3 regions of the Paludibacterium sp. B53371 genome follow, and region 3 is predicted to be linked to each of the others. Evidence: predicted binding sites of a transcription regulator. Region 3 holds the regulator's gene; each other region holds the start of a gene.
What was found. The regulator HrcA, encoded in region 3, represses chaperone genes, less so after heat shock. The targets are predictions, from matches to a motif close to ATTAGCACTCGNNNNNNNCGAGTGCTAAT.
Positions count from the first base shown of each region.

Region 1: the regulator HrcA is predicted to act here: its motif matches at 1,896-1,924, upstream of groES (co-chaperone GroES).
Region 2: the regulator HrcA is predicted to act here: its motif matches at 1,941-1,969, upstream of rpoH (RNA polymerase sigma factor RpoH).

Region 1 covers NZ_CP069163.1:2,931,064-2,934,323, reverse strand. Annotated here, with positions in the region: gene JNO51_RS13975 (glycosyltransferase) at 1-1,024, shown strand, start outside; gene JNO51_RS13970 (response regulator transcription factor) at 1,177-1,809, shown strand; gene groES (co-chaperone GroES) at 1,994-2,281, shown strand; gene groL (chaperonin GroEL) at 2,321-3,260, shown strand, end outside.
Region 2 covers NZ_CP069163.1:286,301-289,560, reverse strand. Annotated here, with positions in the region: gene ftsY (signal recognition particle-docking protein FtsY) at 1-285, shown strand, start outside; gene ftsE (cell division ATP-binding protein FtsE) at 327-980, shown strand; gene ftsX (permease-like cell division protein FtsX) at 977-1,885, shown strand; gene rpoH (RNA polymerase sigma factor RpoH) at 2,003-2,854, shown strand; gene JNO51_RS01310 (PglL family O-oligosaccharyltransferase) at 2,959-3,260, opposite strand, start outside.
Region 3 covers NZ_CP069163.1:2,140,456-2,143,715, forward strand. Annotated here, with positions in the region: gene dnaX (DNA polymerase III subunit gamma/tau) at 1-291, opposite strand, end outside; gene mltB (lytic murein transglycosylase B) at 346-1,353, opposite strand; gene hrcA (heat-inducible transcriptional repressor HrcA) at 1,386-2,408, opposite strand; gene recA (recombinase RecA) at 2,692-3,260, shown strand, end outside.

The DNA.
Region 1 (3,260 bases), 790 kb from region 3:
TGCTGATAATGATTTACAGGGCGTCCAGAAATTCCATGCAACCCCAGTGCCTAGAATTGGTGGCGTGCCAATTTTTCTCGGGCTGTTGGTCGGTAGTGGCTTAATGTTCTGGCTGCAAAGAGATCTGCTTGGTATAGAAATTCTTCTAGTGGCCTTGCCTGCTTTTGTGGCGGGTCTCGTCGAAGATATCACTAAAGGGGTGGGTGTGAAGACCAGGCTAGGTGCAACCTTGGCCGCAGCTTTGCTTGGAATTCTGGTTTTTCATGCGGTGATTGGACGCCTTGGATTGCCATTGGTTGACGGGCTCTTATTGAAGTTCCCGATCGTCGCAATTCTGTTTACTATGATTGCTGTAGGCGGTGTAGCACATTCAATAAATATCATTGATGGCTATAATGGTTTGTCTGGTATGGTTTCAATGTTGATCTTCATTGCACTGGGTTATGTCTCATTTAAGGTAGGTGACTCTCTCCTCTTATCAATCAGTGCTTCTGCTTGTGGCGCTTTACTGGGATTCTTGCTGTTGAATTACCCGCGTGGATTGATCTTTGCGGGTGATGGTGGTGCTTATTTAGTAGGCTTCCTGATTGCGGAAGTTTCGGTTCTGCTTGTGGCTCGCAATGCACAAGTCTCTCCATGGTTTCCTTTGCTATGTGTTGTGTATCCGGTTTTTGAGACGTTGTACTCTATTTACCGCAAAAAAGTGTTGCGTGGCATGTCCCCTGGCGTACCTGATGGCTTGCATTTACATATGCTCGTGTACAAACGATTGGTACTGTGGATGGTCGGCTCCCGCGAAGCCGAGCACCTCACTCGCCGTAATAGCATGACCGCTCCTTATCTGTGGGGTCTGACCGCATTGTCGATTGCGCCTGCCATGCTGTTCTGGCAGAGCACACCGGTTTTGATGGTGTGTGTGCTGCTGTTTGTCCTGCTTTACCTCGCACTCTATCGCATGATCATTCGATTTAAAACGCCGCGCTGGCTGGTGCGCGCTTCGTGCAAGCGTGATGGGGACGCTTGATTCACGCTCGCCAGGCATTTAGGAATGATCTTACCTGTCTTTCAGAGCCGGCCGTGACGCCGGCTCTTTTCATCTGATAGCCCTGCCATCCTTGTGTACCCCATAGTTCCCGCGGGGATAACAGCGGACGATTGCGCCGCAAGGGTATGCATATGAAAAAAATCATTGTGATCGACGATCATCCGGTGATCGTGCTGGCCTTGAAGACCTGCCTGGAGCAGGTAGGGGATCTGTCTGTCGTCGATGTGTCGGACAGTGGGCAGGACGGGCTGGAAAAAGTGAAGCGCCATGTGCCGGATCTGGTGATTCTGGATCTGTTTTTGCCGAAGACGGATGGCCTGGGCATGATTCGCCGCATCAAGGCGGTGAGTGACAAGATCCGCATCCTGGTGCTGACGGGGCATGAAGAAGGTTTGTACGCCGCCAAGGCCGCCGAGGAGGGGGCCAATGGTTTTGTCACCAAGTCCAAGGACATGACCGAAATTGCCAATACGGTGCGTGCGCTGCTGGCGGGCTATAACTGCTTTCCGGCCGCCCATCTGATTGCCGCGCAGGGGATCAATCCTCAGGCCTTGAAGGCCAGCGATGCCCTGACCGCCCTGACGGTCCGGGAGCTGGCCATCATGCGCTACATCGCCAAGGGCTTCAGCAACAAGGAAATTGCCGCCATGTTCTTCATCAGCCAGAAGACGGTCAGTACCTATAAGGCCCGGGTGCTGACCAAGCTCAAGCTGAAGAATTCGATCGCCATTGCCGAGTATGCAAGAGAAATGGGGGTGGTCTGATTTGCCGGTTTCTATTGATTGCTTTGCGTCTATAGAAATAATTTTTGTTCTCCGTGCCCTTGAAAGGGGTTTGATGCGCCCATATCATTAGCACTCGCTAGGGTCGAGTGCTAGGCGCTCGAACAAAATGCTGATTTGATTGGTATTTCAACTTTCAACAGCCACTGGATATCAGGAGAAATCAATGGCTATTCGTCCTTTGCATGACCGTGTTGTGATCAAGCGCCTTGAGGCAGAAGAAAAAACTGCGTCCGGTATCGTGCTGCCGGGTGCAGCTGCCGAAAAGCCGGATATGGGTGAAGTGATTGCCGTCGGCAATGGCAAGATCCTGGAAAACGGCGAACGTCGTCCGCTGGAATTGAAAGTCGGCAACAAGGTGATCTTCGGCAAGTACTCCGGCCAGACCGTCAAGATCGACGGTGACGAAGTCCTCGTGATGCGCGAGGAAGACGTGATGGCCATCGTTGAATAATGCTGTCGCTGACTGAACAGATTACTGGAGAGTTTGAGAATGGCTGCTAAAGACGTACGTTTTGGTGAATCCGCCCGTGCCAAGATGGTAGTGGGTGTCAATGTCCTGGCCGATGCGGTCAAGGTCACCCTGGGCCCGAAGGGTCGTAATGTGGTCCTGGACCGTTCCTTCGGTGCTCCGACCATCACCAAGGATGGTGTTTCGGTTGCCAAGGAAATCGAACTGAAGGACAAGTTCGAGAACATGGGCGCTCAAATGGTCAAGGAAGTGGCTTCCAAGACCTCCGACGTGGCCGGTGACGGTACCACGACGGCGACCGTGCTGGCTCAGGCCATCGTTCAGGAAGGCATGAAGTTCGTCGCTGCCGGCATGAACCCGATGGATCTGAAGCGTGGTATCGACAAGGCTGTGATCGCCCTGGTTGGCGAACTGGCCAAGCTGTCGCGTCCGTGCTCCAACTCCAAGGAAATCGCTCAGGTGGGCTCGATCTCCGCCAACTCTGACTCCGACATCGGCGAAATCATCGCCAATGCCATGGAAAAGGTTGGCAAGGAAGGCGTGATCACCGTTGAAGACGGCAAGTCGCTGAACAACGAACTGGAAGTTGTGGAAGGTATGCAGTTTGACCGCGGCTACCTGTCCCCGTACTTCATCAATAATCAGGACAAGCAAATCGCTGCCCTGGACAACCCGTTCGTCCTGCTGTTCGACAAGAAGATCTCGAACATCCGCGACCTGCTGCCGGTTCTGGAACAGGTGGCCAAGTCGGGCCGTCCGCTGCTGATCATCGCCGAAGATGTTGAAGGCGAAGCCCTGGCGACCCTGGTGGTCAACAACATTCGCGGCATCCTGAAGACCGTTGCCGTCAAGGCTCCGGGCTTTGGCGACCGTCGCAAGGCCATGCTGCAGGATATCGCCGTTCTGTCCGGTGGTACCGTGATTGCCGAAGAAGTGGGTCTGACCCTGGAAAAGGTCACCC
Region 2 (3,260 bases), 1.8 Mb from region 3:
AAGCGCGTCATCCAGAAGGCGCTGCCCGAGGCACCGCAGGAGGTCGTTCTGGTGCTGGATGCCAACATCGGCCAGAACGCCCTCAATCAGGTCAAGGTGTTTGACGAGGCGCTGGGGCTGACCGGCCTGATCCTGACCAAGCTAGACGGTACGGCCAAGGGAGGCATCATCGCCGCCATCGCCAAGCAGCACCCGGTTCCACTGCGCTTCATCGGCGTCGGTGAAGGTCTGGACGATCTGCGCCCCTTCTCGGCCCGTGACTACATCGATGCACTGTTCGATTGAGTGGCACGACAGCAACCCGACATTGTTGAGGATCACACCGCATGATTCAGTTTGACCAGGTGAGCAAGCGTTACCCCGGTGGCATTGAGGCACTGAAGAACCTGTCCTTTTCCATCGACACCGGCGAAATGGTTTTCCTGGCGGGGCACTCCGGCGCAGGCAAGTCCACCCTGCTGAAGCTGATCGCCGGTATCGAGCGTGCGACCCAGGGTGGCGTGCTGGTCAATGGCCAGAACCTTACCCGCATGCGCAACAATCAGATCTGCTTCATTCGCCAGCATATCGGCATGGTGTTCCAGGACCACAAAATCCTGTTCGACCGCAACGTCTTCGATAATGTGATGTTGCCACTGGACATCATCGGCTTCGACCGGCGCGACGCCGCGCGACGCGTGCGTGCAGCGCTGGACAAGGTCGGTCTGCTGGGGCGGGAGAAATCCATGCCCATCCGCTTGTCCGGTGGTGAGCAGCAGCGCCTGTGCATCGCCCGCGCCGTCGTGCACCGTCCCTCCATCCTGATCGCCGACGAACCTTCGGCCAATCTGGACCGTGCCTACGCACTGGACATCATGGAACTGTTCAAATCCTTCCATCAGGTTGGGGCCACCGTGGTGATCTCGGCGCACGACGAAACCCTGATGGAGGATTACGGCCGCCGCATCATCCGTCTGAGAGAAGGACAATTCGCCGCATGAAACACTTCTTCTATCTGCACGCACAAAGCGCCCGCAGCGCCCTGATCAAGATTATGCGCCAGCCCTTTGGCAGCCTGCTCAACCTGCTGATGCTGTCGGTGGCCCTGGCGCTGCCGCTGTCGCTGTTTGTCGCCATGGCCAGCCTGCAGGACTGGGCCGGCCGGCTCACGGCCACGCCGCAAATCACGCTGTATATGGAGCAAAGCGCCGAGGCGGCCGACATTTCTGCCGTCAACAGCACCTTGCACAAGCACCCCGAAGTGCAATCCTTCGTCTACATCAGCAAGGGTCAGGCACTGAAAGACATGGAAGCGCGCAACGGCCTGCAGGGCCTGTCGGACGGACTGGGCAGCAACCCGCTGCCCGACGCCTTCGTCGTCACCCCGACCACACTCGACCCGCGCGAACTGGACATGCTGCAAAAAGAGCTATCCGGCCTGCCAATGGTCGAGAGCGCCCAATTCGATGCCAGCTGGGCCAAGCGCCTGTTCGCCATGATCTCGCTCGGCCGCCAGCTCACCTGGTTCCTGGCCGCGGTGCTGGGCGTAGCCCTGGTCCTGGTCACCCACAACACCATTCGTATGCAGATCCTGGCCCGGCGCGATGAAATCGAAGTCACCAAGCTCATCGGCGCACCGGACAGCTTTATCCGCCGCCCGTTCATCTACCACGCGCTGTGGCAGGGCATTCTGGCCGCCCTGATCGCCTGGGGGCTCACCAGCTGGCTGGCGCTGATTGCCAATCCGCCGATTCAGGCCTTTGCCCGTCTCTATAACGAGCACGTCTCCCTGCGCATGCTTCAGCCTGTAGAACTGGCGGTATTCATCGGTGGCGCCGCCCTGCTGGCGGTGATTGGCGCCCGTCTTGCCGCCGACCACCACCTGCGGCATATCGGGCCACGCTGATAACAACAGGCTATTAAATCGATAAACAAATACATCAGGGAATGAAACTTTATCGACTAGCACTCGACTAACCCGAGTGCTAACATTGCATTACCTTGATTGGAGAACCAACGCCCTATGACCACAACTTTTGCATTGCCCGTTCCATCAACCTCCGGCAGTCTGGAGCAGTACATCCAGGCCGTGAACAGCGTCCCGATGCTGACGGCGGAAGAAGAGAACGAGCTGGCAACCCGCTACCACGGATCCAACGATCTGGAAGCGGCGAAAAAGCTCGTGCTCTCGCACCTGCGCGTCGTGGTGTCCATTGCGCGTGGCTATGCCGGTTACGGCCTGCCGCAGGCCGATCTGATCCAGGAAGGCAATATCGGCCTGATGAAGGCAGTCAAGCGCTTCGAGCCCAACCGCGGTGTCCGCCTGTTCTCGTTCGCGATCCACTGGATCAAGGCTGAAATCCACGAATTCATCCTGCGCAACTGGCGCCTGGTGCGCATTGCCACCACCAAGCCGCAGCGCAAGCTGTTCTTCAACCTGCGCAGCATGAAGAAGAACTTTTCCGCACTCACCGATGCAGAAGCACAGGCCATCGCAGATGATCTGGGCGTCAAGCGTGAAGAAGTGCTGGAAATGGAAACTCGCCTGACCGGTCAGGATATCGCCCTGGTGGCGGAAGAAGGCGACGACGAAGCCTTTGCCCCGATCGACTGGCTGGCCGACGCCGAAACCGAGCCGACCCGTCAGCTGGAAAAGAAGGCCCTGGCTCAGCTGCAGACGGTTGGACTGGAAAAAGCACTGTGCACGCTGGATGACCGCAGTCGCCGCATCATCGAAGCGCGCTGGCTGGCCGATGACAGCGGTGCCACCCTGCATGATCTGGCTGCCGAGTTCGGCGTCTCTGCCGAGCGAATCCGCCAGATCGAGGCCAAGGCGCTGGGGAAAATGAAACAGGCGATGCTCAGCCAGGCCTGATCTTCACTCACCGCCCATGAAAAAACCCTGCCGCAGCCGGCAGGGTTTTTTATTGCCTGCCCCGTACGGGGCCCTGTCGAACAGGGCCCGGGGCATCCGCGGCATTATTCGGCCGGGGCGGTACGATAACGCGCCGGCAGCCTGGCATAAGCCTCACTGCTGATGACACGCAAACGCTGCCAGGATGCCGGGCCGTCCTTCAAATCTTCGATAAAGTCATGGGCATAGGTCGGGAACGAAGCCAGCGCCAGACGCAGTGTCTGTTCGGCCTGTGCTTCCTGCCCCACCAGCGCCTGCATTTCTGCCTGCTTCAGCAACACATCCGGATAGGGACGAATGGCGGCCATCTGATCCACCCAGGCACGCTTCTGCTGCAGATTGTCCGGTGTCGCCTCGAGATAATTGT
Region 3 (3,260 bases):
GGAAGCCGCGTCGATTTCCAGCAGATCGACAAAACGACCGGCGTCAATCTGCCGGCATGCCGGACACTCGCCACAGGGCTCGGCCCCGACGCCGACTTCACAATTGAGGCTCTTGGCCAGAATGCGGGCAATCGTGGTTTTACCTACCCCGCGCGTACCGGTCAGCAGATAGGCATGATGCAGCCGCGCATCGGTCAGCGCATTGGACAGCGCACGAACCACGTGCTCCTGGCCGACCAGGTCGGCAAAGCGCTTGGGACGCCACTTACGGGCAAGAACTTGATAGGTCATGGAGGCGGATTCTAATGGCAATTGTCCGGGATGGCGAAATGTTTTCCGGAAAAATCAGCTCGGCTGGTCGGCATACACTGCCGCCACATAGCGCGATTTGATCTCCCTGGCGATTTCCTGGGCCACCTTGGCATACAGCGTGCTCTTGTTGTAACGGGTAATCACATAAAAGTTGTTCAGCCCCAGCCAGTATTCGGTCACCCCAGGCGAGACCTCGAGCGGCACCAGCACCGCCTTCACCGCCGGCGCCAGCGGCACTTCCGGCTTCACGCCCATGCCCGCCAGTTCAGCCACGGTGTAGTGCAGATTGAACTTGTCGGCCACCAGGGCATCGACCTGCGGTCCCGGGGTAACATCGGCGGGAATCAGAATGTCGTCGCCATGGATCCAGCCATGCTGCTGGAAGTAATTGGCCACACTACCGATGGCATCGTCGGGGTTGTTCCAGATATCGCGATGGCCGCTGTGGTCGAAATCGACCGCCCACTGGCGAAAGCTGGACGGCATGAACTGCGGCCAGCCCATGGCGCCGGCGTAGGAGCCCTTGAAAGTCAGCGGATCGAGGCGTTCTTCATGCGCCAGTTGCAGCAGCTGCGTCAGCTCACCACGGAAATACTCGGCACGGCGCGGATAGTTGAAGCCCAGGGTCGACAGCGCATCCACCACGCGGAAACTGCCGGTATTGCGACCGTAGTGGGTCTCGATGCCCAGAATGGCCACGATCATCTCCGGCGCCACACCGTAGGTTTGTTCGGCGCGGGCCAGCGCGTCGGGGTGGGCCTTCCAGAAAGCGACGCCGTCATTGAGCAGTTTTTCGTTGTAGAAATTGCTGCGGAACTGGTACCAGGGGCGTGAGGTTGCCGGCCGGTCCATGACCTCGATGATGCGCGGCTTGAGTTCCACATTGGCAAACACGGCTTCGAGTTCCGGCCGGGAGAACTGGCCGCCGGCAACCTGCTCGTCGATATAGCGCTGCACGTCGGCTCGTGCGAGGAAGGCGGCATCGGCCCGGGCCAGCAATGGGGCGGCAAGCAGCAGCGCCGCCAGGATTCTTTTCTTCATGACATCCATTCTCTTAGGGTTGGACGAGGGGCCTACTCGCCGAATGACAGGGCACTCGACACCAGGCGCGCGGTAATGTCGACGATCGGAATCACGCGCTCGTAGGCCATGCGGGTCGGTCCGATGACCCCCAGCGTGCCGACCACCTGCCCGTTAATACGGTACGGAGCCGCCACGACACTGCATTCATCCAGCGTCAGCAGGCCGGACTCGTCGCCGATGTACAGACTCACCCCCTGGGCCTCGCGGCTCTGGTTGAGCAATTCGAGCAGTTCGGTCTTGCGTTCGAAGACGTCGAACAGCTCGCGCAGGCGGTTCATGTCTTCGGACAGATCCCGCACATGCAACAGATTGCTGCCTCCGCTGATCATCACCGACTCCTGCGGGGTGCGGGCGGCCTGACGGCCGAAGTCGATGGCGGCCGTCATCAGCTCGGTGATGTCGCGCTGCAGACCCTGCAGCTCGCCCTCCAGCCGCAAGGCGATGCCGCTCAGCCCCAGACCGGCATAATGCTGGTTGAGGAAATTACCGGCTTCGACCAGCTCACCGGGCGCGTAATCACGCTGGGTCTGCAGCAGGTGGTTCTGCACATCGCCATCCAGCGTGACCAGAATCAGCAGCACGCGGCGTTCGGAGAGGCGCAGGAACTCCACCTGGCGAAACGCCACGTCGGGTCGCTGTGGCGTGACCACCACGCCGGCGAAATGCGTCAGTTCCGAGAGCAGCGAGGAAGCGGCATGCACCAGCCGCTGCGGACTGTCCGGCTGCAGCCCCGACTCCAGCTCGCGCACGGCATCGGTCTCCAGCGGGGAAACGGTCAGCAGGCGGTCGACGAAGACCCGGTAGCCCCGCGAAGTCGGGATGCGACCTGCCGAGGTATGCGGCGCGGCAACCAGCCCCATGCCCTCGAGGTCTGCGAGCATGTTGCGGATGGAGGCAGAAGACAGCTCCAGCCCGCTGGCCATGGCCAGCGTGCGCGAACCGACCGGCTGGCCATCGGCGATATACAGCTCGACCAGGGTCTTGAGCAGGCGTTCCGAACGTTGATTCAGCATGCTGTGCATTCTGGCATAACCCTCAAGGCGACAACAGTAGTCTGTCTGCAGACCGGGCGGCAAAATGATTTTGTACGATATCAAGTGACAAATCGATTTTGATTACGTACACTATCATCAATGACCGGGCAAAAGTCTTTGTTTGCAGGAAAAAAGCTTGCCGGTTGAAGACTTAGGTGGTGACGTCCGGCAAAATGGCAAGGCCTGGCCGGTTTCGTTTGTCACCCCCGAGGTTTGTGCGATAATCCGCCCCTTACCGGCAAATACATTTATTGGAGATAGCATGGCAGAGCGTACCGAAGACAAGAGCCGCGCCCTGGCGGCCGCCCTTGCCCAGATCGAGAAGCAGTTCGGCAAGGGCTCGATCATGCGCATGAGCGACAACCAGATTACCGAAAACCTGCAGGTGATTTCCACCGGCTCGCTGGGTCTGGATCTGGCACTCGGCGTGGGCGGTCTGCCGCGTGGCCGTGTGGTCGAAATCTACGGTCCGGAATCCTCCGGCAAGACCACCCTGTGCCTGCAGGTGGTCGCCGAGGCACAGAAACTGGGTGGCACCTGCGCCTATATCGATGCCGAAAACGCCCTCGACCCGGTTTATGCCCAGAAGCTGGGCGTCAAGGTGGAAGATCTGCTGATCTCGCAGCCGGACACCGGTGAGCAGGCGCTGGAAATCTGCGACATGCTGGTCCGTTCCAGCGGCGTCGACGTCATCGTGGTCGACTCGGTCGCCGCACTGGTGCCGAAGGCTGAAATCGAAGGCGAGATGGGTGACTCGCACGTGGGTCTGCAGGCCCGCCTGATGTCCCAGGCGCTGCGCAAGCTGACCGGCAACATCAAGCGCACCAACAC